2 regions of the Neoaquamicrobium sediminum genome follow, and region 2 is predicted to be linked to the other one. Evidence: riboswitches for the same ligand, from Rfam matches in the RefSeq annotation. Region 2 holds a riboswitch; the other holds the start of a gene.
What was found. Region 2 has a riboswitch for S-adenosylmethionine ahead of V1479_RS06255 (O-succinylhomoserine sulfhydrylase). Riboswitches for the same ligand answer to the same signal wherever they lie in the genome.

Region 1: linked by a shared signal. The riboswitch ahead of metA (homoserine O-acetyltransferase MetA) and the one ahead of V1479_RS06255 (O-succinylhomoserine sulfhydrylase) in region 2 are both predicted to bind S-adenosylmethionine.

Annotation. Positions count from the first base shown of each region.
Region 1 covers NZ_JAZHFV010000005.1:133,534-148,824, forward strand. The annotation lists gene V1479_RS15815 (response regulator) at 1-328, opposite strand, end outside; gene hpt (hypoxanthine phosphoribosyltransferase) at 332-874, opposite strand; gene V1479_RS15825 (hypothetical protein) at 874-1,500, opposite strand; gene ftsE (cell division ATP-binding protein FtsE) at 1,681-2,340, shown strand; gene V1479_RS15835 (cell division protein FtsX) at 2,333-3,319, shown strand; gene V1479_RS15840 (YdcF family protein) at 3,384-4,073, shown strand; gene V1479_RS15845 (lysophospholipid acyltransferase family protein) at 4,159-4,959, shown strand; gene V1479_RS15850 (gamma-glutamylcyclotransferase) at 4,919-5,467, opposite strand; gene V1479_RS15855 (DUF2125 domain-containing protein) at 5,530-6,522, shown strand; gene V1479_RS15860 (prephenate/arogenate dehydrogenase family protein) at 6,526-7,461, opposite strand; gene hisC (histidinol-phosphate transaminase) at 7,465-8,568, opposite strand; SAM riboswitch at 8,649-8,726, shown strand; gene metA (homoserine O-acetyltransferase MetA) at 8,781-9,719, shown strand; gene V1479_RS15875 (mechanosensitive ion channel family protein) at 9,740-11,050, opposite strand; gene V1479_RS15880 (class I SAM-dependent methyltransferase) at 11,110-11,862, opposite strand; gene gloB (hydroxyacylglutathione hydrolase) at 11,971-12,738, shown strand; gene V1479_RS15890 (cupin domain-containing protein) at 12,740-13,171, shown strand; gene V1479_RS15895 (lysoplasmalogenase family protein) at 13,161-13,829, opposite strand; gene yddG (aromatic amino acid exporter YddG) at 13,826-14,716, opposite strand; gene V1479_RS15905 (DUF3108 domain-containing protein) at 14,789-15,291, opposite strand, start outside.
Region 2 covers NZ_JAZHFV010000002.1:194,475-209,765, forward strand. The annotation lists gene V1479_RS06195 (glycosyltransferase family 2 protein) at 1-1,586, shown strand, start outside; gene ppk2 (polyphosphate kinase 2) at 1,508-2,404, opposite strand; gene V1479_RS06205 (sensor histidine kinase) at 2,503-3,561, shown strand; gene phoU (phosphate signaling complex protein PhoU) at 3,660-4,388, shown strand; gene V1479_RS06215 (acyltransferase family protein) at 4,526-6,430, shown strand; gene V1479_RS06220 (GcrA family cell cycle regulator) at 6,452-6,961, opposite strand; gene V1479_RS06225 (aspartate aminotransferase family protein) at 7,342-8,541, shown strand; gene argF (ornithine carbamoyltransferase) at 8,538-9,455, shown strand; gene V1479_RS06235 (Hsp33 family molecular chaperone) at 9,572-10,561, shown strand; gene V1479_RS06240 (hypothetical protein) at 10,726-10,887, shown strand; gene V1479_RS06245 (hypothetical protein) at 11,003-11,227, shown strand; gene apaG (Co2+/Mg2+ efflux facilitator ApaG/CorD) at 11,256-11,648, opposite strand; gene V1479_RS06255 (O-succinylhomoserine sulfhydrylase) at 11,735-12,928, opposite strand; SAM riboswitch at 12,972-13,049, opposite strand; gene V1479_RS06260 (2'-deoxycytidine 5'-triphosphate deaminase) at 13,126-14,217, shown strand; gene V1479_RS06265 (ion transporter) at 14,224-15,000, opposite strand; tRNA gene V1479_RS06270 (tRNA-Gly) at 15,154-15,227, shown strand.

The DNA.
Region 1 (15,291 bases), on a different contig from region 2:
CGTTCAGCGTGAAGGGTTTCGGCACGACGTCGATGATGATGTCGGCAAGGTCCGCGGCGCGTTCGCGCTGCTCGGCATAGCCGGTCATCAGCAGGATTCTGAGGCCCGGGAACTCGCTGGCGGCGCGCTTGGCCATCTCGATGCCGTCCATGGCAGGCATGCGGATGTCGGAGAGTACGAGGTCGTAACCGCCATCGGCGCTGCGGATCGATTCGAGCCCGAGATCGCCGTCTTCGGCAGTCTCGACCTCATGACCGCCAGCGGCGATAGCGCGTGCGGTGAAGGCGCGGACGGATTCGTCGTCCTCGACGATCAGTATCCTTGCCATACCTCAGGCGTCTCCCTTGACCACGCCGACAAACGGCAGCTCGCGAAAGGCGTGCGCGACGTCCATGCCGTAGCCGACCACGAAATAGTCGGGGCAGTCGAAGCCGACGAAGTCGGCCGTCAGCTCGGTCTGGCGCTTGCTGTGCTTGTCGAGCAGCACGGCGATCGAGACGCTCTTCGCCCCGCGCGACATCATCAGTTCGCGTGTGAACTTCAGTGTCTTGCCCGATTCGAGAATGTCATCGATCAGCAGCACGTCGCGGCCGGCGACCTCGTTGTCGATGTCGCGCAGTACCTTCACCTCGCCGGAGGTTGTTCCGGTGCCATAGCTCGAGATGAAGATGAACTCGACTTCCGGCGATAGCCCGGTGTCGTGCATGGCGCGAATCAGGTCGGCCGCAAAGATGAACGAGCCCTTGAGGATCGAGATGACCAGCAGGTCCTCGTAGTCGCGCTCGGCGATTTCCTTGGCGAGTTCAAGATTGCGTCGTGCGATGGCCGAGGCGCTGAACAGAACCTCGATTTCCTTGCCGCGTACCACAGGCATCAGCGGTTACCTTCCCGGAAGCTGACCGAAACGGATTTCACGCCGTACCTAGGTGCCTCCAGGCGGCTCGAAAAGGAGTAGCGGTCGCCAGGCTGCAGTTCGGCGCCGTTTGTCCCCAGAAAATAGCGCGTTGCCGCGCCGTTGTTGTCGGTGACCATGATTTCGATCGGCGGCAGCCGGCTAGCGCTGCCGCCATGGTTTTCGGCAAGACCGTCGATGAACAGCACATCGCGGCCGCCGCGATTCTCGATCCGGCTCTTGACCTCGCCGATCCGCAGCGGCTGCAGCCGCTCGGAAGGGGCGGGAAGCACGACGTTGCGCACAAGCGCATGGCCGCCGGAAATCCAGAAGGCGAGGATGACAAGGGTGAGACCGAAAGACCAGAAGAGGGGCCCGCCCTGCCTGCCGCGCGGTTCATCCTGCGCGGCGGCGATATCGGCCTTGAGAAAATCCATGCCCGTTGCCGGCGCGACAGGCTCGAAGCCGCGCGGACTGGCGTTTGCCGGACCGTCCACCGTTTCGTATTCCGCGTCCGTGACATCGGCCTTGCGCACGTTTCCGCTGCGTATGGCCTCGCCTGTCATGATTTCGCCGGAAACCGGGCGTGCCTTGTCGTCCTCGTTCATGCGGCCGGCCGTCCTTTAGCGGTGCTCCTGCAGGCAGTAGACCGAAATGGTTAATGCTTCGCTGCGGAAACACCCTTCAGACGTGGAATTTAACCCGGCCTTAACCATGCCGATGGATGTTCGGGCTTGCCCCGTTCCGCCGAAACGCAACCGGCCAATCGCAAGACGTAAGGACTCCCGGTGATCCGATTCGAGAATGTCGGCCTTCGCTATGGCATGGGACCGGAGATCCTCCGCGACATCTCATTCGATCTGCCTGAACGCTCGTTCCAGTTTCTGAGCGGCCCGTCGGGCGCCGGCAAGACCACGCTGCTGCGCCTGCTGTTCCTGTCGCTCAAGCCGACGCGCGGGCTCATCACGGTCTTCAACAAGGATCGCGCGCGCATCACACGTCGCGAACTGCCGATGCTGCGGCGGCGCATCGGCGTCGTGTTCCAGGACTTCCGCCTGCTCGACCACATGACCACCTACGAGAATGTGGCCTTGCCCCTGCGTGTGCGCGGGCGCGAGGAGGCCACGTATCGGTCGGACGTGATCGAGCTTCTGAAATGGGTGGGTCTGGGCGAGCGCATGCATGTGCTGCCGCCCGTGCTGTCGGGCGGCGAAAAGCAGCGCGCGGCAATCGCGCGGGCGCTGATCGAACAGCCGGAAATCCTGCTGGCGGACGAACCGACGGGCAATGTCGATCCGCCGCTGGCGCGCCGGCTTCTGCGCCTCTTCATCGAACTGAACCGGCTGGGAACGGCGGTGGTCATCGCCACCCACGATCTCGGCCTGATGGAGCAGGTCGACGCGCGGCGCATGATCCTCGCTGACGGGCGGCTGGAAATCCATGATTGATCGGGATCCAGCAGAAGAGGCCGAGCACGAGGAAGCGGCCCCGGCACGCCCGGAGCGCGCGCCGCGCAAGTCCGCGCCTATCGTGCCACCACAGAACGTCGCGGGCAGCGCGCTGATCCTTGTCATCGCCATCATGACGTTCCTGTCCTGCCTGACGCTTGGCGCGGTCACGCTGGTGCGCGACACCGCGGCGACATGGCAGACCCAGATCGCCCGCGAGGCGACGATCCAGATCAAGCCGGCCGAAGGCTTCGACATGGAGGCCGGTCTGGCCACCGCGCAACGCATCGTCTCCGGCTTCGCCGGCGTGCGCTCGGCCTCGATCGTCGGTGCGGAGGCAACGATCAGGTTGCTCGAACCGTGGCTTGGCTCGGGCCTCGACATCGACGAACTGCCCGTGCCACGCCTCGTGATCGTGACTATCGATCCGGCATCGCCGCCGGATTTCGCCGCGATGCGTACAGCGCTCAGCGCTGAAGTGCCTCAAGCGTCGCTCGACGATCACCGCACCTGGGTCGACCGGCTGGTCGCCATGGCGCGCACGACCGTCACAATCGGCATTTCGGTGCTGGCACTGATGCTTGCAGCCACCGTGCTTTCCGTCGTCTTCGCCACGCGCGGTGCGATGGCCGGCAACGGCCACATCATCGAGGTGCTTCATTTCGTCGGGGCCGAGGCGCGATTCATCGCCGGCGAGTTCCGCCGCCATTTCCTGCTCACCGGCATGAAGGGGGCTGCGGCGGGCGGATTAGCCGCTATCATCGTCTTCGTTGCCTTCTCATGGTGGTCTTCGCGCAACATGGCGACGCCCGAAGCCGATCAGGCCACGGCGCTTTTCGGCAATTTTGCAATCGGTACAGCGGGTTATGCAGGTGTGGCCCTGGTGGTTATCGCTGTCGGCGCGCTGACTGCAGCCACATCGCACCTGACGGTGGTTTCCTATCTGGGAGACATCGATGCCCGTCATCATGACGGTTGAAAGCTGCTGAAACTCTTTCAGAAGCGGCTATTCATTGCCGCAATTCGCAGTTAACCATGGCACTATGAAGGGGCCCGTAAGGACAGTTGCGCCACAGAGGCGCTGGCTGCGCGCGCTTGCCGTCTCGGCAGTCGTGCTTCTGTGCGGCTGTCTTGCGTTTCTCGGCGGGTTTGCGGCCTTTTCCACGCATGTGGCCCGACTTGCCACACCTGCCGAGCCGCGCGATGCCGACGCCATCATCGTCCTGACCGGCGGTGAGAAGCGTCTCGACGCGGCATTCGACCTGCTTCGCTCGGGCAAAGGACAGCGGCTGCTCATCAGCGGCGTGAACCCCTCGGCGCGCGTGGTCGACCTGCAACAGGCGACGGGTGGAGACCCGGATCTCTTCGCTTGCTGCGTCGATATCGACCGCGCGGCGCTCGATACGATCGGCAACGCCGAAGAGAGCGCCAAATGGGTGACCAGTCATGCCTATGGCAGCGTCATCGTGGTCACCAACAATTATCACATGCCGCGCAGCCTGCTCGAACTGAAGCGTTTGATCGGCGACACCGACCTGCTGCCCTATCCGGTCGTCAACACCCGCCTCGACGGCGGAGAGTGGATGACTAACCGCGATGCGCTGCGGGTGCTGTTGACCGAGTACGCAAAATATCTCGCGGCAGTGGTGCGGGGAGCGTTCCCGCGTCTTGGCTCGCAGCAGGCCGGCATGGTGGAGGTGACGGCGCCTGCTTCCGCCGAAATGGTCCAATAGGACCCGCTCGGGCCGCGACGCATTCCCCTTTGCGGCTGCTTGGTGTAACCAGACCTCCGCACGACAACCCCTCAGGCCGGTCCCCATGCTCGTCGTCAGGTCGCTGGCGTTCAATGTCGCCTTCTATGTCAGCCTTATCGTCCAGATGATCTTCTGGACACCGTTCTATTTCATCGCGCCGCGCCATCTCGCCTGGTTCGTGCCGAAGTTCTGGGCGCGGTCGAGCCTCAAGCTGCAGGAATGGATCGCCGGCACCGAAAGCCGGATCGAAGGCCTGGAGAACCTGCCGGAAGGCCCGTTCATCCTGGCGCCCAAACACCAGTCCTTCTGGGATACGATCTCGTTCTTTCCCTACCTGCGCGACCCGGTCTACATCCTCAAGCGCGAGCTGATGTGGATCCCGATGTTCGGCTGGTACGTCGGCAAGATGCGCATGATCCCGATCAACCGCGGCAGCCGCTCCAAGGCGCTGAAACAGGCGCTGGTGATTGCGCGCGAGCGCATGGCGGAGAACCGGCAGCTCATTATCTATCCGGAAGGTACGCGCCGCGCGCCCGGCGACGAGCCGGCCTACAAATGGGGCATCGTCGAAATCTACTCGGCGCTGGGTGTTCCCGTGGTGCCTGTTGCGCATGTCGCGGGTCTCTACTGGCCGCGCCGCAAGTTCCTGCGGTTTCCGGGCGTCATCCATGCCCGCTTCCTGCCTCCGATCGAGCCGGGGCTGGGAAAGGAAGCGTTCATGGAGCGACTGGTTTCCGAAACCGAGGCTGCCTGCGATGAACTGCTGGTCGAGGCCGCGCGTTCGGCCAACCCACCGCAGATGCCGCCCACGGCCGTAAAGCGGCTCAGGGAACTCGGGGTGGAACCGCCGGCTGCGAGGGACTGAGGCGCTCGGCGACCCGCTCCAGCCAGTGATCACGGATGCCCAGTGCCCTCAAGTGGCCGATCGTGTTCAGCACATACTCCTCGTTCGGGCCGGACTGGCCGACCGAGCTGCGGACGGTTCGCGCTGCTTCATCGACATCGACGCGCGCTGCATATTGCAGGTGATGACGGTCGACGACGTAGGTCACGGCTTCAACCGTGTCGCCGCTGTCGAGCCTGATAGGAAGCCTTTTTTCCAGGTAGACGTTGGTGACGAGCTCGCGATCGCGCAGATAGGCCATCACCTCGCCGGAAAGATCGTCCGGGACACGGAAGGCGAGGCCGAGGCAGGATCCACCACGGTCCAGGCCTAGCACAAGGCCCGGCCGATCCGGCGTTCCGCGGTGGACGTGCGAGCGCACGCACAGCGCACGGCGATAGCCCATGAGGCGCGCCCTGTGCGTTTCGGTATGGGCAAAACCCGGCCGCCACATCAGCGAGCCATAGCCAAACACCCAAAAATCGCCCATATCGCCTAACCACACTGAATGCACCGGACAGTTCCGGGGCGAGGGGTAGCGAGAGCGAGGGCATGGCGTCAAGCGGTGCAGGACGACCCAATTACAGCAGACGGTTCTTCTGGTTCGCGCTGGCGATCGTGCTGGCGGTCGTGCTTTATTCGTTCGGCTGGCACTATGCTTCGGGGCGTCTGGTCGACGAGGTCAACGCGACCGTGGCTGGAGTTAATCGCGATGGGCGCCGCGCGAGCTGCGAAAACGCCGAGGCGCGTGGCTATCCGTTCCGCATAGGCGTGTTCTGCCGGTCGGTGATGTTCGAGGACGGACGAAACGGCATCGGCTTCCGGGCACGGCAGTTCCGCTCGGCCGCACAAATCTATGCGCCGAAGCACATCATAGGCGAACTCGACGGGCCGGCGACACTGCAGGTGCCGGGTCTCAACGCGCTCGATCTAACCTGGTCGAGCCTGCAGGCCAGTGTGCGGCTCGCCTCGCCGCTGCCCGAGCGGATGTCGATGGAAAGCCGCGACCTGGTGGTAAGGCTGGATGAGCCGGGCGACCTGTCGCCGCTTCTCGGGCAGGCGGAGGGCTTCCAGCTTCACATGCGGCCGGCCGGCGCAGACCTCGATCTGGCCGTCCGTTTTTCCTCTTTGCTGCTCGATGCCGAACTGGTCGGTGCAACCACCTTGCCACCCCTCGAGGGGCTGATGGATGTGTCGCTGGCTGGCTGGGCGGAGCCGATCGAGGACCGTCGCAGCCTGCGCGGCCGTTCGGGCACGATCCGCAACATTACGCTCTCGACGCCTGAAGGTGCGGGTGTGACGATCACCGGGCCGGTGGCGATCGACGAGGCGGGGCTTGTCGACGCCGAGCTGAGCGTCACGGTGCGCGAGCCTCAGGCGCTGGCAAGCATCCTGGCCGAGCTGATGCCCGAATCCCGGAGCGAAATCGAGCTCGCCATGACGGGACTGTCGGCGATGGGAGACACGCCCACATTGCCGCTGCGTATCGACGGCGGCGAAGTACGTCTTGGCTTCCTGTCGCTGGGCTCTATATCGCCGCTCTGAAGTTCAGCGCTTCTCCGGATGGGAGGCGACGAAGCGGCCGAAGTCTGGCGCGTCGATTTCCTGCCCGGCCTCGATGATCGAGCGGCGCACGGCGCGCGTGCGCGTGAACATCTCGAAGAGCTTGTCGCCGTCGCCCCAGCGGATCGCGCGCTGCAGCGAGGCGAGGTCCTCGGAGAAACGCGACAGCATCTCGAGGATCGCGTCCTTGTTGTGCAGGCACACGTCGCGCCACATGGTCGGGTCGGAGGCCGCCAGTCGCGTAAAGTCGCGGAAGCCGGAGGCGGAATATTTGATGACCTCCGACTTGGTCACCGTTTCCAGATCGTCGGCGGTGCCGACGATGTTGTAGGCGATGATATGCGGCAGGTGCGACACCATCGCCAGCACCATGTCGTGGTGCTGCGGGTCCATCGTGTCGATATTCGAGCCGCATCCGCGCCAGAAGGCGGCGAGACGTTCGACCGCAGCTTCATCGGTGCCTTCCAGAGGCGTCAGGATACACCAGCGGTTTTCGAACAGTTCCGCAAAGCCGGCATCGGGGCCGGACTTTTCCGTGCCCGCGAGCGGATGGCCGGGGATGAAATGGACGTGTTCCGGCATGTGCGGCTGCATCTGCGCGATCACCGACGCCTTGGTCGAGCCGACATCGGTCACGATGGCGCCCGTCTTCAGCGACGATGCGATGAGCTCCGCCACCGCGCCGGAAGAGCCGACAGGCACCGAAACAATGACGAGGTCGGCTTCCACGACCGCTTCGGCGGGATCGGACAGGTATCGGTCCCCGAGGCCGAGCTCGGCGGCGCGCGCCAGCGTTTCTTGGCTCCGGGTCGAAATGACGATCTCGCCAGCGAGGTTTTCCTGGCGGATCTTCCGCGCCAGCGACGAGCCGATGAGGCCGATGCCGATCAGCGCGATCCGGTCGAACATGGGATTAGGCATCGTTCAGTCTTTCAGGAATTCGGACAGGGCGGCGACAACGCCGCGATTGGCTTCCTCGGTGCCGATTGTCATGCGCAGCGCGTTGGGAAAGCCGTAAGCGGCGACACGGCGCAGCAGATAGCCGCGCGCGCTCAGATACTCGTCGGCAGCGGCGGCCGAGTATCGTGCGTCGTCCGGGAAATGGATGAGGATGAAGTTGCCGACGCTGGGCGTGACCCTCAGCCCAAGCTTGCGCAGTTCCTCGCTCGTCCAGTTGCGCCACTCCTCGTTGTGGCCCGCGGAGCGCTCCACATGCGCGCGGTCGAGCATGGCAGCGACACCCGCCTCGATCGCCATGGCGCTGACATTGAACGGATCGCGCACCCGCTCCAGCACGTCGACGACATGTTGCGGCGCATAGATCCAGCCGATACGCGCGCCGCCCAGGCCATAGACCTTGGAGAAGGTGCGGGTCATGACGACGTTGGCGGAACCGGCGACGAGCTCGACGCCCGCTTCGTAGTCGTTGCGGCGCACGAATTCGGCGTAGGCGGCGTCGATGATGAGCAGCACGTCCCTGGGCAGCGCTGCATGCAGCCGGCGTATCTCGCCGAAGGGCAGATAGGTGCCGGTTGGGTTGTTGGGATTGGCGAGGAACACCGCTTTCGTCTTCGGCGTCACGGCGGCAAGGATTGCGTCGACGTCGGCGCGTTCGTCGGTTTCCCTGGCCACGACCGGGGTGGCGCCGGCCGCGCGGATGTAGATCGGATAGGCGAGGAAGCCGTGCTCGCTGTAGATCGCCTCGTCGCCGTCGCGCAGATAGGTGCGTGCCATCAGGGCGATGGCCTCGTCCGAGCCGTTGAAGGCCATTACATTGGCCGCGTTCAGCCCATGCACGCTGGCAATCGTCTCGCGCAGGCGCGTCGACGAACCATCGGGATAGAGTTCCAGCCGGTCTGCGATCGCGCGCACGGCCTCTACCGCCTTCGGCGATGGCCCGAGCGGGTTCTCGTTGGCCGACAGCTTGTGAACCTTCGCAACACCGGCCGGCGCATGGCTCTTGCCGGGCACGTAGGCATCGATCTCCATCACGCCGGGGCGCGGTTGCGGGCGAAGCTCGGTGGTCATGGGCGTATTCCAGCTTGAAGGGCCGCCTGCCTCTAGCAAGCTTTGCCGTTGACGCAAAGGGCGGGCAGGCCTAAAAGCAAGATCAGACCCGTGGTGATTTGGCCGGTCGGCTTGCAGCCACGTTAAACAAGTTGCTAAAGGGCCGTTTGCAACATGTCCGTTGGGACCGGCCGCGAATTCGCCGCCGGTTTTTTGTTTTTGGAGTGTTTGCAGTGCCGATCAAGATCCCCGACCAGCTTCCCGCCCGCGACGTACTGGTGCGCGAGGGCGTGTCCGTCATGGACGAGCGCTCGGCGCTGCGGCAGGACATCCGGCCGCTGCAGATCGGGCTGCTCAACCTGATGCCCAACAAGATCCGCACGGAGACGCAGATTGCCCGGCTGATAGGCGCGACGCCGCTGCAGGTGGAGCTGACGCTGGTGCGCATCGGCAATCACAAGGCCAAGAACACGTCCGAAGAGCATCTCATCACCTTCTACCAGACATGGGAGGAGGTCCGGTCGCGCAAGTTCGATGGTTTCATCGTCACTGGGGCGCCGATCGAGCTGCTGCCGTTCGAGGACGTCACCTATTGGGACGAATTGACCAAAATCCTCGACTGGACGACGACCAACGTGCACTCTTCCTTCTTCATCTGCTGGGGCGCCATGGCTGCCGCGTGGCATTTCCACCGCGTGCCCAAATACACGCTGGAGAAGAAGGCGTTCGGCGTCTACCGCCACCGAAACCATGCTCCGGCATCGCCCTTCCTCACAGGCTTCTCTGACGACTTCGCCATTCCCGTCTCGCGCTGGACGGAGGTTCGCAGCGCCGACATCGCGGCCAATACCGGGCTGGAGCTGTTGATGGAGTCGGATGCCACCGGCCCTTGCATGCTTGCCGAGAAGACCGGAAATCGGCTCTACATGTTCAACCACATCGAATACGACTCTACCTCGCTGAAGGAGGAGTACGACCGCGATGTCGCGGCCGGCTCGCCGATCGAGGTGCCTCACGAATATTACCCGGGCAACGATCCGGCGCGACCACCGCTCAACCGCTGGCGCTCGCATGCGCATCTGCTCTTCGGCAACTGGATCAACCAAGTCTATCAGACGACGCCGTACGACCTGGCGGAGCTCGGCGGCAGTTCGGAGGCGGTGGTGGCCTGATCACGCAGCCGGCCGTTGCTTCAGCCGGCCGGCTTCCTGCGCCGCTGCGATCGCGGCTTGCTTTCGGGGATCGGCGTCTTGAAGACGATCTCGCGGTGCGGGTAGGGGATCGCGATGCCGGCCTCCTGAAAGGCATCCCACAGCGCCAGCAGCACCTTGCCGCGCACGTTCGTCAATCCCTGCTGCGGGTCCTTGATCCAGAAGCGCAGAACGAAGTCGAGCGAGGAATCGCCGAACTGGGTCAGCCAGCAGACCGGCGTCCGGCTGGCCTCGACGCGCGACACGGTCATTGCGGCCTTGATCGCCAGTTCGGAAACCTGATGCGGGTTGGCGTCGTAGGAAACGCCGAACTTCACGTCGAGCCGCACCAGCTCGTCCGAGAACGACCAGTTGATCACCTGCTGTGTGATGAAATCCTCGTTGGGTATCAGGTATTCCCTGCCGTCGCGCGTGACGATGGAGACAAAACGTGCGCGCAGATCGCGAATCCAGCCGAAGGTGTCGCCCAGCGATATCGTGTCGCCGGGCTTGATCGACTTGTCGAGCAGGATGATGATGCCAGAAACGAAGTTGGACACGACCTTCTGCAATCCGAAGCCGACGCCGACGCCGACCGCGCCCGAAAAAACCGTCAGTGCCGTCAAATCGACGCCGACCGCCGACAGCGCGGCGGTGCCGGCAAGCACGATCAGCGCGAACTTGACGATCTTGCCGATGAGTACCCGCAGCGAGGGCGTCAGGTCGCTTGCAGCCTTCACCCGGTCGTCGATCATGTTGCCGATCATCACGGCCAGCCAGATCGCGGCGATCAGCAGCAACGTCGACTTGAGCAGCAGAAGAACGGTCAGCCGCGTTGTGCCCAGCGGCAGTGCAATGCTCTCCAGCGCCAGGGATGCGTCGTCGTCAAGGTCGAGAATGGTCAGGCAGGCATAGATCCAGGCCAGCCACTGCACCAGCCGCGCTGCGAACCTGTTGCGAATGACGCGTGATGCGACGGTAACGACTAGCCAGGCAAGCGCAAGCGACAGCGAAATCGACACCAGCACGGTGTTGCTCGGCCAAGTGACGCGATTCAGCACGACGAGCGCGGTGGCCTGGAACGCGACGAACAGGATCCAGTCGACCCGCCGCAGCAGCGCCACCAGAACGCGCAGCATCGCCGGCTGGCCGCGTATCTGCCGGGCGCGCTCCTCGAGTGAGGCTTCGAGGCGGCGGGCGATGAGTTTCGCCGCAAGGAACAGGAGCGCGATGAGAACGAGCTGGTAGGCAAACCAGGGCCGCATCGCGTATTCGAGCCATGACTGGCCGGCGTCGACGAGTTCCTGAGGCATCGGCGATCCTCCCTCTTGGGAGGTTAACGACTGTACGCAGGATTACCAGCGCTATGGGCCTAGGTGCGGGCGTCTTCGCGAACCGCCCGTGTCGCGCCCTGCGGGGAGAGCACCGGCACGAACACACGCCGCGAGGCTCGCGCCGCGACAGGCACGCCCTGGTACAGCCGCTTCTGGGCTTCAACCACGATCACGCCGGCAAAGATCGGCCATAGCCGCCGGCCGGTACGCTCCAGCAGTGCGTGCAGTCGCATCATCCAGCGTCTTCGAGATGGTGGAAAATGCAGCGCGTCCGCCCATGACCCGGGCGTGAAATTGGTGTCCCGGAGCAGGTTGTTGAGCTGCGTGCGGGAAAACGGCCGCCCGGTTCCGAAAGGCGTGTGCTCGAACCGCGCCCAGACGCCGCGACGGTTGGGTACCACGATGACCAGCCTGCCACCTGGCGCCAGCACGCGCCAGATTTCCATCAAGGTCTCGCGCGGGTTCTCGGCATGTTCGAGCGCGTGGACGAGCAATATGCGATCGATGGACGAATCGAACAGCGGCAGTTCCTCGTCGAACACCAGCGCCGTAGCCGAGGGGCCGCCGGCGGGCCAGTTCACCGCCCCCTGCAGCGCGGGCATGAAGGCGAAGACGCGCTCGGCATCACCGCCGAAGCGCTCCAGCCACGGCAACGTATAGCCAAGGCCGACCAGCCGCTCGTTGGGCAGCGATGCCCAGACCGAGGACAGTGCCATCGCGATCGAGCGCTCGGCGAGGCGGCCTAGCGTCGAGGCGTAGAAGGCACGCAGGTCTATGATGTCCGACAACATGGCGCGAACCGTATCCGTGCGCCGATGCGACTTCAAGAAAGCTCTGCCGGGCGGTGACAATGCGTGCGCCGCGCCCTATCGTGCCGCCGCAATCAAAGGAGGCGCGACATGGCGGTCGAGATCGAACAATTCATGTGCCGAAGCGACAATTTCGGCGTGCTGGTGCGCGATGCCGCCAGTGGCGAGACGGCACTGATCGATGCGCCGGAGGAGCGAGCCATCCTCGACGCGGTCGAGCGCACCGGCTGGACGCCGACGATGATCCTGACCACGCACCACCACCCCGACCACGTGGAAGCCAATCTGGCGCTCAAGGAGCGTTTCGGGCTGCGCATCGTCGGGCCAAAGGCCGAGGCGTCAAAGATACCGGGCATCGACGAGACCGTTGCCGAGGGCGATACCGTTCGGCTCGGCGATGAAGAGGTGCGGGTCATCGAGACGCCGGGCCATACGGCCGGCCACGTATCCTACTACCTGCCGCGGTCCCGCGTCGCGTTCACCGCCGACACGCTGTTCGCGCTTGGCTGCGGGCGCCTGTTCGAAGGCACACCGGCGACGATGCTCGCCTCGCTGAAGAAGCTTGCCGGGCTGCCGGCTGAAACCATCGTCTATTGCGGCCACGAATATACGCTGTCCAACGCCCGCTTCGCGCTGACCGTCGATCCGACCAATCCGGTGCTGAAGCAGCGCTTGAAAGCCGTTGAGGCGTTGCGCGCCGACAACCAGCCGACATTGCCGACGACCATCTGCGAGGAAATGGCGACTAACCCGTTCATGCGCTGGCACGACCCTGCGATCCGCCGCAATCTGGGCATGGAGAATGCCACCGACGAGGCCGTGTTCGCCGAAATCCGCAAGCGCAAGGACGTCTCCTGACATGCGGGCGGCCGACATCATTGCCACGCTCGGCATGCAGCGGCATCCGGAAGGCGGCTGGTATGTCGAGACCTTCCGCGATGATGCCGGCGGCGAGCGCGGTCATTCGACCGCGATCTATTTCCTGCTGGAAGAGGGGGATCGTTCGCATTGGCACCGCGTGAAGGATGCCGCCGAGATCTGGCATTTTCATGCCGGTGCGCCGCTGGAACTGACGATCTGGCGCGAGGGCGATGATGTTGTCGAGCGGGTGCGGCTCGGTGCCGACCTTGCGGCAGGGGAGCGCCCACAGGGCATCGTGCCGGCCGGTTGCTGGCAGGCGGCGCGTTCGACTGGTGCCTGGACGCTGGTCGGCTGCACGGTCGCGCCCGGCTTCCTGTTTTCCGCTTTCGAACTTGCCCCGCCGGGCTGGGAGCCGCCCGTCAGAGGATGAAGGCGAGGGTGATCGCAACCTGCGCCAGATAATACAGCATCCACACCGAGGGCGCCGCCCAGCCGTGGTGGCGCGATGCCGGCGCGAAGAGGAACTTCGCCGTGGCCAGTATCGCGTCGGAAACAACGAACATCGCTGCGCCAACCATTACCAGCGGAGCTGCGACCGTCGCCGAACTCCACATCATGGCAAGGATGGCGGCCGCGTAAGCCCCCACGGCCGGCCGTATGTTAGGTCCGGCCGCAGGCAGAAGCCGGCGCAGCAGCGGCAGTGCGGTCAAGGTGACGGCCACCGGCAATGCCAGCCGCCACGGCTGCACGGCGAGGATTTCGGTCCCCGCGCCGGTAGCTACAAACAACGCGACATAGGCAAGATGGGCGACGAGAAAGCTCGCAAGCCCGCCGAGGAAGGCTTTTTCGCCGTCTTGTGCCAGAAACGCGTCGCCGATCGCGCTCAGCGCCAGGGCGGCGACCAGCAGAAGCGGCCCACCCTCGACCTGCGCCAACACCGCCAGCAGGGCGACCGAACCCGTCTTGACGACCGTTCTCCGCCAGGATGGCGGCCGATGCAGCATTAACAGGTGGAGAAAGGCGGCTACGGCGGAAAGCAACAGCGTGCCGTTGGAAAGCGACTCCGGCCCGCCGGCAAACGGCATCATGCGCCGACCTCCCCTCTTGCCCGGGTTCTGGGCTTGAACAGCATGGACTTGGCGGCGAGCACTGCGCCGGCCGTGATCAACAGGCAGGCAACAAGAATGTTGAAACTGGCGGTTGCCGCGCCCGCCGCGATCAGCACCAGCGTCGAGAGCAGCGGCGCGGCATAGCTGGCTGCGCCCAGCACCTGTATGTTGCCGCGTTTTACGCCGTGATCCCAGGCATAGAAGGCCGCGCCGACGGGCATCAGGCCGAGCCCCACCACGGCCAGCCACTGGCCTGCATCGGCGGGCCAGATGGTTTCCTCAAGCAGCAGGTGGCATACAAGCGAGAGCATGGCCGTCGCCGCGCAGAACCAGGTGACGACGCTGGTCGGCACCGCCGGGAACCGTCGCGACAGCAGCGAATAGGACGACCAGGTCAACGCGCACAGGCCGGCCATTGCGTAGCCGAACGCATATTGCGCGTCGAAGGAGAGCCCGCCACCGCGCGAGACGATCAGAAACGCGCCGGCTAGCCCTAGCACCGTACCTGCGATGTGGTGCCAGCGCAGTGTCTCGCCGGGCAGAAGGACAGAGCCGACCACGATGAGCAGAGGCCAGAGATAGGCGATCAGGCTGGCCTCGACCGCCGGCGCGTTACGCAGAGCCGTGAAGTAGAAAAAATGGTAGCCGAACAGGCCGGCGATGCCGATCAGCCATACGACGGGTGGGATCGGGGCGCGCGTTGCGGGCGGGCTGACGGCGCGCATGGCGAGGCCGACGCAAGTGCCGATCGCGAAGGTAAGGGCGGACAACTGGAACGGCGGCACCGCGCCGGAGGCGGCGGTAAACAGCGCCAGCAGCGCCCACATCACGACCGCAGAAAATCCGATCAGGGTTGCGCGCGCCATCGGTGGTGCCTCCTCGCCTCGTGCGCGCAGCGTTAGCCGGATGGCGGGCTGGCGGCAAGGGCTGGAGGGTCCTCAGCGCGCTTCGATGCGCTGCGCGGTGATGCGCACGGGTCCGATCTGAGTGCCGACGGAAGCGTCTACCGGCGTGAAAAAGCCGGTCTTCCCCAGTGGGGCAAATGTGATCGCGATGCGGCTTCTCGTTTGCAGGAAGTCGATCTGCTTGCGGCCCTTGCGATAGCCGGATACGGCAACGAAGCGTGCGTCGCAGGTGACGCGGCCGTTCGAATCGGCCGGGCCGCGGGGCGAAAGCTGTAGATCGGCGCGCATCTCGCCGTCGAATGCCCGGATGGTGCGGTTGCATACGGCGTCAGGATCGGACGTGCGGATCAGCGTCGACGTCAGGGGGTCGAGTGCTGCGCGCAAGTGGTCTTCGGCTACCGGTATCCAGGTGTCACCGCGCTTCGGTTCCGGTTTGTTTTCAACGCTCGAGACCGTGCCGCGCGCGAAGCGTATCGTGGTGCGGCTCTTCTTGCGGCCGGAATCGTAGTGCGAGCGGAAGGTGCGTGGAAACGCTC
Region 2 (15,291 bases):
TGCGCGCCAGGCTGGCGGCATCGCCACATTTGAAGACGCGTCTTGTGGTGTCTCCGCCGGGCGTCCTTCGCACTGCTATTCTGGAGCTGACGAAGCGGCGACTGGTCGAGGATGCCCAGAACGGTCTCTTCCTTCGCCACACCGACTTGTCTGCACGCATCGTCGCGAATGCCTGGCAGGGCGCGTGCGTCGCGACGATCCTCGTTGTCCTGCCGCTCTGTCTGGCCGTCGCGGCGATGGAGACCATCCTGGCGCTGCATCTGGTCGCGACGCTCGCCTTTGGCGCCTGTGTTGCGCTACGGATCCTGGCGCTGACAGCAGCCCAGCCCCTGAGATTGCGTTCGCCGCCGCCCGTCGATCCAGCCGCGTTGCCGGTCTACTCCGTCATGGTCGCGCTTTATCGCGAGCGGGAGGTGATCCCGCAGCTTCTGGTCGCTCTCGGCCGGCTGCAATGGCCTCGCAGCAAGCTGGAGATCAAGCTGGTCTGCGAGGAGGACGACCACGAGACGCTGGCGGCGTTGCGCGAGCATAAGTTACGCCCCTGCATCGAGATCATAACCGTGCCGCCAGGACTGCCCCGCACAAAGCCGAAGGCGCTGGCATATGCGCTGCCGCTATGCGGCGGAGAATTCGTCACGCTTTTCGATGCCGAGGATCGCCCGCATCCGCATCAGCTCATCGAGGCATGGCAACGCTTTCATGCCGAGGACGACACGCTCGCCTGCCTGCAAGCGCCGCTCGTCATTACCAACGCATCGGCAAGCCCGCTGTCGCGGATGTTCGCGTTTGAGTATGCAGGGCTTTTCCGCGGTGTGCTGCCATGGCTGGCCGGCCTGGGCGCGCTTCTGCCGCTAGGCGGAACGTCGAACCACTTCCGGCGATCGGCACTCGTGGACGCCGGCGGCTGGGACGCCTACAACGTGACCGAGGATGCGGATCTCGGGCTTCGGCTTAAACGCTTCGGCTATCGCGTCGGCGTCATCACGCATCCAACCTACGAAGACGGGCCGGACGATCTCAAGACCTGGCTGCCGCAGCGTGTGCGCTGGTTCAAGGGCTGGGCGCAGACGTGGCTGGTCCACATGCGTTCACCACGTACCCTTTGGAAAGATCTTGGCCCGCTTTCCTTCCTGCTCATGCAGGTACTGTTTCTGGGTATGCTCGTATCGGCGCTGGTCCACCCGGTCTTCCTATTCACGATCCTCTATGTGATCGCGAAACTCGCCTTGGTCGGCTCGATGCAGAACCTGGAAATCGTGCTGGTCACTATCGGCTTCGTCAACATCCTTGCCGGATATGCGGCCTTCGTCGCAATCGGAATGGCGACACTCACGCTAAAAGAGAAGGTCGGGCTGGTCTCGATCGCCCTGCAAACGCCTTTCCACTGGATGCGGCTGTCGCTGGCGGCCTGGCTGGCGCTGTGGGAAATCTATCGTCGGCCGCACCACTGGAACAAGACGCATCATCGGCCCGCGCGCTCTTTCGTGCGCGCCAGGGCCGAAAACCCTCAGCGCAAGGCCGAGGAAGGCGCGCCGATGATCTTGTCGTCCTCCGCGCCGATAACGTCGAGGTCGCGCCCGGCATAGGGAATTGTGAGCAACAGGCGGCGGATGACGGCCAGACGCAAGCGTCGCTTGTCGTTGGCGCGAACGACCGTCCACGGGGCATGCTCGGTGTGGGTCCGCTCGAACATCAGATCGCGCGCTTTCGTGTATTCGTCCCACTTTTCCATGCCTGCGACATCCATCGGCGAGAACTTCCAAGCCTTGAGCGCGCTGTGCCGACGGTCATGGAACCGGCCGAGCTGGGTTTCCTGCCCGATTGTGAGCCAGAACTTGAAGAAGCGGATGCCGTCGGCGACGATACCTTTTTCGAACAGCGGCGCTTCCTCGAGGAACTTCTCGTGCTGCTCGGGCGTGCAGAAGCCCATTACGGGCTCGACGCCGGCTCTATTGTACCAGGAGCGGTCGAAGGTCACGAACTCGCCGCTGGTCGGAAAATGCGCGACGTGGCGCTGGAAGTACCATTGGCCTCGCTCGGTCTCCGTCGGTTTGGTCAGCGCGACGTTCCGCGCCGTGCGCGGGTTCATGTACTGTCGCGTGACGAAGATCGTGCCGCCTTTGCCGGCTGCATCGCGCCCCTCGAACAGGACCAGCACGCGTTCTCCGCTCTTCTGCATCCAGCTTTGCAGCTTCACCAGCTCTACCTGAAGCTTTTCCAGCGTGTCCTCGTATTCGGATTTGTCCATCTTGCTGTCATAGGGATAGCCGCCCGCCTTCAGTTCCATGTCGTCGACCCAATCCGGGAGTTTTGGATCGTCGATGTCGAAGACACGTTTTTTGCCGTCGATGACGAGCTTGATCGGCTTGACGGGAGTCTCGAATTTGGGGGAGGGGTTGCCCATTGAGATATTCCTGTGATGTGGGGAAACCATGCTATGGGGTGGTCCCGCCCGGGTCTAGAGGCAACGGACCGGCGACATCGGAATTGCAAGGCTCGTAGATGGTTCAGGCGACAGAGCTGCGTATCGGCGACAGTGATGAGATCGACATGCTTTCGGCGCGGGAGCTGGCTGCCGCCGTTCCCGAACCGATCGTCATCTTCGATGCTAGAGGTGCCGCGCTCCACGCTAACCAGGCAGCCATTGCCGCCTTCGGCCAGATCCCCCCGGGCACGCTGCTGCACCATAAGTTCCGCACGCCGGAAATGCAGCAGCTCATTGTGGGTCTGCTTGGCGAGCGACGGCCCGGCGCCATCGACTACAGCGAAAGAGTGCCGATCGAGCGAGCATTTCGGGTTTCGGCGGCACCCGTTGGCGCGCGGGGTCTGTTTGTGGTCCATTTCAAGGATCAGAGCGAAACGCGCCGCATCGATCGTATGCGCGCTGACTTCATCGCCAACGCCAGCCACGAGCTGCGCACCCCGCTCGCCTCGATCTCGGGCTTTATCGAAACACTGCGCGGGCCGGCGCGCAACGATGAGAAGGCGCGCGACAATTTCCTCCAGATTATGCAGGCGCAGACGGAGCGGATGGCGCGGCTGATCGACGATCTCCTGTCTCTGTCGCGCATCGAGATGAAGCCTTACATGCGATCCGAGGCGCGAATCGACCTCGGCGAAGTGGTTGCGGGCGTGGTCGAGTCACTTGGCCATCTGGCACGAGAAAGCGGCGTGGATGTTTTCTACACGCGGCCCAATGAACCGGTCCTGGTCCCAGGCAGCCGTGATGAACTCATCCAGGTCTTCGAGAACCTCGTGGAGAACGCCTGCAAATACGGCGCCTCAGGCGGTAAGGTGGAGATCGAGATCAACAGGACGAGCGCCGGGCCGATACCGGAAGTGGCCGTGACCGTGCGCGACTTCGGTCCGGGTATCGCCGAGGAACACATCCCCCGCATCACAGAACGATTCTATCGCGTGGAGACCACCGTTACACGGCGCGGCACCGGGCTCGGATTGGCGATCGTCAAACATATTCTCACCCGCCATGAGGGTAGGCTGACCGTGAAGTCCAGACTGGGTGAGGGGTCTGCGTTTACGGTGCATCTGCCGGCGGAGTAGGAGAGAAAACAGCGGCTCCAGCGTGCGACGCTTTCTTTTTCCTGTCATCCGACTACCTTAGATTTATCGAAAAGAATCGCCCCGGCAGATCGTCCGCCATGAACTCGCAGCACACCGTCCGCGCCTATGATGAAGAGCTCGCCACTCTGGGCAATCGCATTGCAGCCATGGGCGGCCATGCCGAGCGCATGGTCGATGAAGCGGTCGCCGCGCTGATCAACGCCGATGCAGCGCTGGCGCGTAAGGTGATCGCCGACGACGTCGTGCTTGATGAGGGGCAGCGCTGGATCGACGACCGCGCGATCGTTCTCATCGCCAAGCGCCAGCCGATGGCGGACGACCTGCGCGAAATCATCGGAACGATCCGCATCTCGGCCGATCTCGAGCGCGTCGGCGATCTCGGCAAGAACATCGCCAAGCGCGTAGTCGCCGTTGCCGACACACGCCAGCCGGTGCAGCTTTTCCGAGGGTTGGAAGCCCTCGCCACGCTTGCGCTGACGCAATTGAAGCAGGTGCTCGATGTTTACGCCTCGCGTTCGGTCGGCGCGATAGCGTTCATGCGCGATCGCGACGAGGAGATCGACGCGATGTACACCTCGCTGTTCCGCGAGCTGCTCACCTACATGATGGAAGACCCCCGCAACATCTCGCCATGCACGCACCTGCTGTTCTGTGCCAAGAACATCGAGCGCATCGGCGATCACGCGACCAACATCGCCGAGACGGTCTATTACGTCGTCACCGGCGAACAGCTTCCGCTGGAGCGCCCCAAGGAAGACAAGAGCCATCGGGTGGTGATGATGAACCCGGCGCCGGCCCGGAGCTGACGAGCTGGTTTTCCGGCAAGAGTGCCTTTGCTTGCAATCATCCAGATAGCCGGGACGTAAGCTTGAACTACGATGGTTGACCTCGGGCTCTGCGCAGGCCAAAACACGCGCCGAACCGAGCTAGCCCGGACCGTATTTTGACGCCCACTCCTGCCTATCGTTCCGACATTGATGGCCTGAGGGCGATCGCGGTGTTGACCGTCGTGCTTTATCACTACGGGATCGCTCCGTTTACCGGCGGGTTTATCGGCGTCGACGTATTTTTCGTGATCTCTGGCTACCTGATTACGAAGAACCTTTTCACGGATTTGTCCGGCGACAGGTTCTCGCTGGTGCGGTTTTACGACAGGCGGTTCCGACGCATCCTTCCTGCACTTCTGGTGGTCCTAGTTGCCTCCGTGGCAGCAGGCTACCTGCTGCTGTTGCCAGGAGATTTCGCCCGCCTGGGAGAGAGCGGCATGTTCGCCGCGTTCGGTTTCTCCAATTTCTATTTTCTATGGAGTTCCGGCTACTTCGATCCGGCCGCGGAGATGCAGCCGCTGCTCCACACCTGGTCGTTGGCCGTCGAAGAACAGTTCTATCTGTTCTGGCCGCTAATCATGTGGTGTGTATGGCGGTTGCGCAAGTCAGCCGTGTTCCTGCTGGCAGTGCTGGCGGTTATCGCGCTCGCAAGCTTTGTCGCATCTGTCTATTGGGTCGAAACGGATCAACCTGTAGCATTTTTCATGCTTCATACCCGTGCATGGGAACTCGCTGCCGGTGCCGCCCTGGTTTTTGCAAAACCCATTGCTTCACGTGCTCTGGGCGAAGGCATGGGGTGGGTCGGCCTGGCTCTTATCTTCTATGCTGCGGTCCAACTCACGGCAGAGACGGCTTTCCCTGGTTGGAATGCGCTTTACCCCTGCGTGGGTGCTGCATTGCTGGTCTGGCCGAAGAGCGCTACCACCTCAGCGCATCGTCTGCTGAGCCTGCGGCCGGCAGTTTTCATAGGATTGATCTCCTATTCACTATATCTCTGGCACTGGCCGGTTCTCGTCTTTTTCCGGCACTACGCCAATGCTGCCATGCCGACGCTGACCGAAGCGATCATGCTTATCGGGCTTTCCATCGCGGCGGCCTGGATTTCGCTGCATCTGGTCGAGCGACCGGTGCGGCAGATGCGCTTTCAGTTCTGGACGCCCGGGCGCACGATTATTGCCGGTGCGGTCTCGATGGCGGTAACAGCCGCCATCGCATCCTACTCCTATCTCGGCAACGGCCTACCAGGACGTCTCGATGAACAGGCGCGCCACTACGCAGCGTTCGACCCATACAAGCGAGAGCACGAGTACTCCGGTTGCAGCGTCCGCGCGGTGCCTGCCGACGGCAGTTTGCCGGATTGTCTGACTCGTCAGGGTGGGGAACCCCGGTTGCTTATATTGGGCGACAGCTATGCAACACAGCTCGCCCTGCCTGTCTATCAATCCGCTGACAACGCGACGTTGATAACCATCGGCAACAATGGCTGTCGCCCCGTGCTCGACAGCGTTGGCAGACGACAATGCACTGAATTGATGGCGCGCGCATTCGACACTTATCTGAGCGAGGGCAACTTCGATGCCGTTATTCTTGCGGCTCGTTGGCGCAATGGTAACGACATCAGGAAGCTGCGGAAAACACTCACTGAAATCCTCCGCAGGACCGATCATGTGTATGTGATCGGCCAGCCGATCGAATACACGACTTTTCTGCCTTCACTGTTGGCAAGCGCCTCACTCCCGCGGCGCAGCCACGAGATCCGCGCCTTCAACCGCTACGAGGAGGTCTCAGCGCTCGAGAAGGAGGTCAAGTCTGCTCTTGAGGGATTGCCCGTCACCTATGTCTCGCCGCTGCAGGCGCTTTGCGATGCCGATGGCAACTGCCAGACGGTAACGGACGGCAATGTGCCTATCCAGTATGACTATGGACATCTGACGCGCGAAGGCGCGCGCCTTGTCATAGATCGGCTTATTCAGCAGGGCCTTCTGGACGATGTGGCGCGCGCGAGTGTCGCGGCCCGCTAGGACTATTGGTGCCCCAACCTCTCAGCGGGCGCGGCGGCGTTCCGATACGGGCTGGTATGCGACCTTGGAGTGGTAGCCGCAATAGGGTCCGCTCTCACCGGCCTCGTTGCCGCAGAAGCTGAATTCCTCACTCAGCGGATCGCCGTTCGGCCATTTGCAGGTTCGTTCGTTCAACTCGATGAGCGCCAGCTTGCGCGAGATCGGCACGACGACGTTTGCAGCCGGGCGCATCACCTGCCGGGCAACCGGCTCGGCATCGAACTGCGCGGCAAGCGCGGTGGCGCCGACCGTTGCCGTTACGGTGCGTGTCGGACGGCTCGGCGCCTTGGCGACGCCGGTTGTTGCCGGGGCCTTCTTCGCGCGTGGCTGCGTGGATGAAGTACGACCGCGTGCGGAGAGCTTGAGCCGGTGCACCTTGCCGATGACGGCATTGCGGCTGACGCCGCCGAGCTGGGTTGCGATCTGGCTTGCGCTCAGACCATCCGCCCATAGCTTCTTGAGCAATTCTACGCGTTCATCGGTCCAGTTCATCAGAACAGGCTCCTGCTATCAAAAGTTCGCGGAATCCGAATCCATCGCCATCCGGCCGTAGCCAGCTGGCACCACATCTACTGGGGTGATTAGATCCGCCGCACGAAATCTAGTTATTTCTTGGCTTCAAACTACAGTATCGGCTGACTCCGTGACAAGAGTCCGGCTGCCACGCCGAATCTGTTTTTTCGGTTTTCCCCAACTTGGCTCCGCTTCGCCGTCAATCTGTCATGGCGCGGGCGCCGGGCGGCCTCTGGGATAATCGGTTTCATTTGACACAAGTGCCCGAAAAGCCGATATAAGTTGGCCTCCGCCGCCCTTTGGGCGGCTTTTTTGATCTACTTCGCGCATTCGCCGCGACGCAGTCGACGAGGCATATAATGAACGGTTCGGCGCTTTACGAGACCTTCGCTCGCGCACCCCTGGCCTTCGAACGAGGCGAGGGAAGCTGGCTGGTGACGGACAGCGGCGAGCGCTATCTCGATTTCGCCGGCGGCATCGCAGTCAATTCGCTTGGGCACAGCCATCCGCATCTGGTTGCCGCGCTCACCGAGCAGGCGGCACGTCTGTGGCATGTGTCCAACCTCTACGAGATTCCCGGCCAGCGCCGCCTGGGCGAGCGGCTTGTGGACGCAACCTTCGCCGACAAGGTGTTCTTTACCAATTCGGGCGCCGAGGCGCTCGAATGCGCGATCAAGACCGCGCGTCGCTATCATTATGTAAACGGCGCGCCCGAGCGCTATCGGATCGTTACATTCGAGGGCGCATTCCACGGCCGGACGCTGGCAACCATCGCTGCGGGCGGGCAGCCGAAATATCTCGAGGGCTTCGGTCCCAAGGTCGAGGGTTTCGACCAGGTGCCATTCGGCGACCTCGAGGCCACCGCAAAGGCGATCGGGCCGGAGACGGCCGCGATCCTGATCGAACCCGTGCAGGGCGAGGGCGGCATCAGGCTGCTGCCGGCGGCGATGCTGCAGAAGCTGCGCGCGCTCTGCGATGAGCACGGCCTTCTCTTGATCTTCGACGAGGTCCAGAGCGGTATCGGTCGCACGGGCAAGCTGTTCGCCTATGAATGGTCTGGCATCGAGCCCGACATCATGGCCATCGCCAAGGGCATCGGTGGCGGTTTCCCGGTCGGTGCGTGCCTGGCGACCGACCGCGCGGCCATGGGCATGACGGCCGGCGTGCATGGCACCACCTTTGGTGGCAACCCGCTTGCCATGGCAGTCGGCAACGCGGTGCTCGATGTCGTTCTTGAAGACGGTTTTCTCCAGGCCGTTCAGGACAAGGCGCTTGCGGCCAAGCAGGCGCTTGCGTCGGTCGTCGATGAATTTCCGTCCGTGTTCGAGGAGGTGCGCGGCACTGGCCTCATGCTCGGGCTCAAATGCAGGATGCCGAACACGGCGGTCAACGCCGCGTTCCGCGATGCGCATTTCCTTGCGGTACCAGCCGGCGACAACGTTGTGAGATTGCTGCCGCCGCTGACGGTGACCGTTGAAGAAATCCGCGACGGTGTCGAACGCATCCGGGCGGCTGCCGGCAAGCTGACCGCAGTCAACGGTGCGGGAGGCGCATCATGAGCGGCTCGTTCCGGCATTTCACCGATCTTTCCGACATTCCTTCCAGCGAGCTGCGGACGATCCTCGACGACGCGCGCGCCCGCAAGCATCGCCTGAAGTCCGGCGAGGTCGACAAGCCGCTCGCCGGCAAGGTGCTGGCGATGATCTTCGAGAAGCCGTCGACGCGTACGCGCGTTTCCTTCGACGTCGGCATGCGCCAGCTCGGTGGCGAGACGATCATGCTGACCGGCACCGAGATGCAACTCGGCCGCTCGGAGACGATCGCCGACACTGCGAAGGTTTTGTCGCGCTATGTCGACGCGATCATGATCCGCACGACATCGCATGAGCGCATGCTGGAGTTGGCCGAACACGCGACGGTACCGGTCATCAACGGTCTTACCGACGATACACATCCCTGCCAGATCATGGCCGACGTGATGACCTACGAGGAGCATCGCGGTCCGGTCAAGGACAAGCTCTTTGCCTGGACCGGCGATGGCAACAATGTGCTGCACTCCCTGATGGAGGCCTCCGCGCGCTTCGATTTCCGGCTTAATGTGGCTGTGCCGGAAGGCAGCGAGCCGGCTGGCCCGTTCCTCGACTGGTCGAACGGCAATGGCGGCGCGGTCAAGGTCATGCGCTCGCCGGAGGATGCCGTACGCGACGCCGATTGCGTCGTCACCGATACGTGGGTGTCGATGGGGCAGGAGCATCGCGCCAGAGGGCACAACGTCTTTACGCCCTATCAGGTCAACGAGGCGCTGATGGAGAATGCAAAGCCTGATGCGCTGTTCATGCACTGCCTTCCGGCCCACCGGGGCGAGGAAGTGACGGATGCTGTGATCGACGGGCCGAATTCGGTGGTGTTCGATGAGGCGGAGAACCGCCTGCATGCCCAGAAGGCTGTTCTCGCCTGGTGCTTCGGCGCTTGATCGCGTGCGGATGCACCCCTATCTAGTGGGCTCATCCCGACCATTGGGTATTCACAGCCGCGCATTGCCGGGCGCCGCTTACGTGCGCCGGCAGCGCCACGACAGGAAGTGTTCTGGTGACTGAGACAGACATCAAGCTCGGCGAATTCGGTTTCGCCGGGGACGACCATGTGGTTCCCTTCGAGGTGGCCGCGCTCGACGCCCGTGGGCGTGTCGTGCAGCTCGGCCCCGTTCTTGACGCGATCCTGTCGCGCCACGCCTATCCAGAACCCGTCGCGCGTCTTCTGGCCGAAGCGGTGGCGCTGACGGTCCTGCTCGGCACCTCGCTGAAATTCGACGGAAAGTTCATTCTGCAGACGCGGTCCGACGGCCCGGTCGACATGCTGGTGGCCGATTTCTCGACGCCGAAGTCGCTGCGCGCCTATGCCCGCTTCGACGCAGAGCGGCTGGAGAAGGCGGTGCGCGAGGGCAAGGCATCGCCCTCGGATTTGCTTGGCGTGGGCGTTCTGGCGCTAACGATCGACCAAGGCCAGTATATGCAGCGCTACCAGGGCATCGTGCAGCTTGACGGCACCTCTCTGGAGGAAGCTGCGCGCACCTATTTCCGTCAGTCGGAGCAGATACCGACTGAGGTTCGATTGTCGGTCGCCCGCCAGCTCACGCGCGGGGACGATGGCGCCGTTGAGAACTGGCGTGCCGGTGGACTGCTTGCGCAGTTCCTGCCCGAGGCGCCCGATAGGCTGCGACTGCCGGATCTGCCGGGCGGTGACGGCGACGATGGCGACGCCCCGGACCCAACCGACGATAGCTGGAACGAGGTCAAGGCACTGCTTGGAACCGTGGAGCATGACGAACTGCTCGATCCGACCGTAGGGTCTGAGCGGCTGCTGTACCGGTTGTTCCACGAGCATGGCGTGCGTGTGTTCGAAGGCACGCCCGTGATCGACGACTGCTCGTGTTCGCGCGACCGCATCCGCTCCGTGCTCGACAGCTTCACGGCCGAGGAAATCGCGGAAAGCACGGAAAACGGCGCAATCAGCGTCGCCTGCGAGTTCTGCTCGAAGCAGTACGAATTCGATCCGGCCGAGTTCGCGCCGGCACAGTAGCGTACCGCCCATATCGGCATGCCGGCTCAGGCCGCGCGGTTCACGAATAGCCGAAGGTCGGGGCTCCCGGCCTTCGGTTAATGGTTCCCGAAAGCCTTTGTGAACCTTGTCCCTTCATGTTAACCGCGGCTACGTGGGCAGTTGGGGCGCGCACTGGAAAGCTGATGACGTTCAAGATCATACTCATTGCCCTGACCGCCGCGGCATTTGGCTGGGGATTTTCCGCCCTGGTCGAGCATGCGGACCAGACGATCCGGCCGGACAATCCACCGGTTGCATGCACTGACCGGGCGGGTGAGGGTTGTGCGCGGATGCCTGCACCCTGACGGGACCCGCGGCCAGCCTTAATGAATACTCAACGCATAAAGTGCAGGATTCGGCGTTTCAGGACAGGACCGACGGGCCGATTGCATGGCGAATACCATGGTTACACGCGCCGAGATGCGCGAGGAGACGGCACAAGCCGTGTGCGAGATCGCCATTTGCCTGGCGCAGGCGATTCACGAACTCGATCCTTCCGCGCACCGCCGCATGAACTTCACCGCTGGCAAGGCTTACAACCGGCTTCTGGAAGAGCGGAAAGAACTCGCCGCCGATATCCTCTATCGGTTTGGTCGCGCGCTCATGGACCGGGATCTGTTTCCCGAAGGCGACGAGACCTCCTGACCCGGTTGACGCAGACTTCCGCCATCGTTCAGTTCACCGATTGGGTGCGGTCGGGCAGGTCCAGCGAGAAGGCGGGTATTTCCACGTCGAAGAACTCTCCGTCGCTGCTGCGCACGGTATAGGCACCGACCATGATGCCGGAAGGGGTGCGTAGCGGACAGCCGGACGTATACTGAAAGCTGTCGCCGGGATTGAGCTCCGGCTGCTCGCCCACAACGCCCGGTCCACGAACCTCCTCAACCCGGCCAATGCCGTCCGTGATCCGCCAGTAGCGTGCCAGAAGCTGGACGAATACGTCGGAATTATTGGCGATCGTCACCCGGTAGCCCCAGACGTAGCGGCTGTCGTCGGGATCGGAGCGGTCGGGGAGGTAGAAGGGCTCGACCTCCACCTCGATATCTCGTGTCGTGCTGCGGTACATGGCGATGGCTCGACTCTGCACCCGATTCTGATGCTGGTCTCTACACCGTCAAGGCCCGATGGCGGAAATGTGACGTCGAACAGCCCTCAAGCCGCCTTGCCCAGTGCCCTGTCGATATCCTCGATCAGGTCGTCGGCGTCTTCGAGTCCCACTGACAGCCGCACAGTGCCGCCGAGAATGCCCAGATCGAGCCGGGCGTCTTCGGCAAGGTTCTTGTGGGTGGTCGTGGCGGGATGCGTGACCAAACTCTTGGCGTCACCGAGGTTGTTGGAGATCTTCACGATGTCCAGAGCGTTGAGGAACGAAAACGCCTGCTGCTTGCCGCCCTTGACGTCGAAGCACACCAGCGTCGATCCACCCGTCATCTGCCGCGCGATGATGTCGGCTTGTGGGTGGTCGTTGCGCCCGGGATAGATCACCCGCTCGATCGCCGGATGACAGGCAAGGTGGCCGGCGATGCGTGCCGCCGTCTCGGTCTGCTGCTTGACCCGCAGCGGCAGCGTCTCGAGTCCCTTGAGCAGCGTCCAGGCGTTGAAAGGCGACAGCGACGGCCCGGTGTGACGGAAATAGTCGTGCAGGTTCTCGTCGATCCACTTCTTGTCGGAAAGGATGATGCCGCCGAGGCAGCGGCCCTGGCCGTCAATGTGCTTGGTGGCCGAATAGACGACGACGTGCGCGCCGAGTTCCAGCGGCTTCTGCTGCAGCGGCGTGGCAAACACATTGTCGACGACCAGCCGTGCGCCGGCCTGGTTGGCGAGCTTCGCGACGGCGGCAATGTCAACCACTTCCAGCGTCGGGTTGGTCGGGCTTTCGAGGAAGAACAGCTTGGTATTGGGCCGGATAGCCTGTTCCCATTCGGCGAGGTTGCGGCCATCGACGAGCGTCGTCTCGACGCCGTATTGCGGCATAAGCTTCTCGACAACCCAGCGGCAGGAGCCGAAAAGGGCGCGCGCTGCGACCACGTGGTCGCCAGCCTTGACGCTGCACAGGAGTGCTGCCGACACGGCAGCCATGCCGGATGCCGTCGCGCGGGCGTCCTCCGCTCCTTCCAGTTCGCACATGCGCTTCTCGAACATGTCGACGGTGGGGTTTGCATAGCGCGAATAGATGAAGCCTGGCTCCTCGCCCTTGAAACGCGCCTCGGCTGCCTCGGCACTGTCATAGACGAAGCCCTGGGTCAGATAGAGCGCCTCGGACGTTTCGCCGAACGCGGATCTCGTGGTTCCGCCATGCACCAGCGCGGTCGCCGGCTTCCAGTTGCGCTTCGTTTCAGTCGTCATCGTCAAACCCCAGACACAAAAAAACCGGCCGCGAAGTCGCATGCCGGTTTCCTCTCGGTCCCTTTTAGCGACTTGTTTAACGTGGCTGCAAGCCGACCGGCAAATCACCACGGGATAAACGCCCTTTACGCCCATGGCGGACTTGCGTCAATCGGCTGGCTCATTAAACCTCGCCGCACTGGAACGGGGACGCGGCATTGCGCAGCACAGGCATTCTACCGGATCGCGACATCGCGGCGCTGTTCGACGCCCGCGCGCTGTTATCGGCCGGGCCGCTCGATGCCGACCAGATTCAGCCTGCGAGCCTCGACCTGCGGCTGGGCGCCAAGGCCTATCGCGTGCGCGCGAGCTTCCTGCCGGGGCCGGCGAGCCCCGTGGCCGAAAAGCTTGAGCGGCTCAAGCTGCACGAGATCGACCTGACGTCCGGCGCGGTGCTGGAAACCGGCTGCGTCTACATCGTGCCGCTGCAGGAGAGCCTTGCGCTGCCGACGGACGTTTCCGCTTCCGCAAACCCGAAAAGCTCAACCGGCCGGCTCGATATCTTCACCCGCGTCATGGCCGATCACGGCCAGGAATTCGACAAGATACCGGCTGGCTATAACGGCCCGCTTTTCATCGAGGTGAGCCCGCGCACATTCCCGATCGTGGTCCGCGCCGGATCGCGCCTGTCGCAGATACGCTTCCGCAAGGGCCTGGCGCGTCTGTCGGAAGCCGAGCTGCAGGGGCTGCATGTCCGCCAGACGCTCGTGGCGGCGGAAGAGCCAAACATTTCCGGCGGCGGTATCGCCCTGTCGATCGACCTGCGCGGCGATGCAGACGGGCTCATCGGCTATCGCGGCAAGCATCACACAGCGGTTGTCGACGTCGACAAGCGCGCCGCTCAGGACCTTCATGATTTCTGGGAGCCGCTGTTTGCGCGAGGGCGCAACGAGCTGATCCTCGATCCGGACGAGTTCTATATCCTCGTGTCACGCGAGGCGGTCCACGTGCCGCCGGATCATGCGGCCGAGATGACGCCGTTCGATCCACTGGTGGGCGAGTTCCGCGTTCACTATGCGGGGTTCTTCGATCCCGGCTTCGGCCATTCGGCGGCGGGTGGCACCGGCAGCCGCGCGGTGCTGGAGGTTCGCAGCCACGAAGTCCCCTTCATCCTCGAGCACGGGCAGATCGTCGGCCGGCTGGTCTACGAGCACATGCTGTCGCGCCCCGACAAGCTCTATGGCGTCGACCTGAAGTCGAACTACCAGGCCCAGGGCCTGAAGCTCTCCAAGCACTTCCGCGCCGACTGACCGGACCTACGATTTCAGCGACCGCACTTCCTCGCGAAGGGCGCGTATTTCGGCCAGGATAGTCTCCTGCTCGTGCTGCATGGCTGAGCGCTCCTCCGAAGCCGTGCTTTCGTGCTCCTCCTGCATCGCCGAGACGATGATACCGATGAACAGGTTGAGCACGGCAAACGAGGTCAGCACGATGAACGGGATGAAGAAGACCCAGGCATAAGGGTGCACGTCCATCACGGGCCGCACGATGCCCATGGACCAGCTTTCCAGCGTCATGATCTGGAACAGGGAATAGGCGGACTCGCCGATGGAGCCGAACCATTCGGGAAAAGTTGCGGCAAAAAGCTTCGTCGCCATCACCGAGAAGACGTAGAAGACGAGCCCGAGCAGGAGAACGATCGAGCCCATGCCTGGCAGCGCCGCGATCAATCCCCCGACCACCCTGCGAAGCGACGGCACGACACTGACGAGGCGCAGCACGCGCAGGATGCGCAGCGCACGCAGCACCGACAGATTGCCGGTGGACGGGATCAGCGCGATTGCCACGACGATCAGGTCGAACACGCGCCACGGATCGCGGAAGAAGTCGGTGCGATAAACGACGAAACGCGCGGCGAGTTCGATGACGAATACGGCGAGCACGGCAACGTCGAGCGCCATCAGCAGGCCGCCGAAACGCGCCATGACCGTGGAAGACGTCTCAAGCCCCAGCGTGATGGCGTTGACGATGATGAGGGCGGTGATGACCGCTTCGAAGCGGCGCGATTCGATGAGCGTCCTGAGGGCGTTCAATTCTGTCTCTCCGGCGAGATTGAAGCGACGCGGCAAGGGCCGCGCCAGCGCCTTCAATAGAGCCGCGACCCGGCCGCTTCAACTGCGGTTTTGCGACACGCCGAACATGCCGCTTGACAGGCAGGCCGCCGCCCGCGATCTAATGCGCGTGTCGCGGGTGTAGCTCAATGGTAGAGCAGAAGCTTCCCAAGCTTACGACGAGGGTTCGATTCCCTTCACCCGCTCCACCTTGCACCACAACGCTTTGAGCCCGTTACACGGCATCGCAAAGCGGGCCGGTTTTACAGCCAG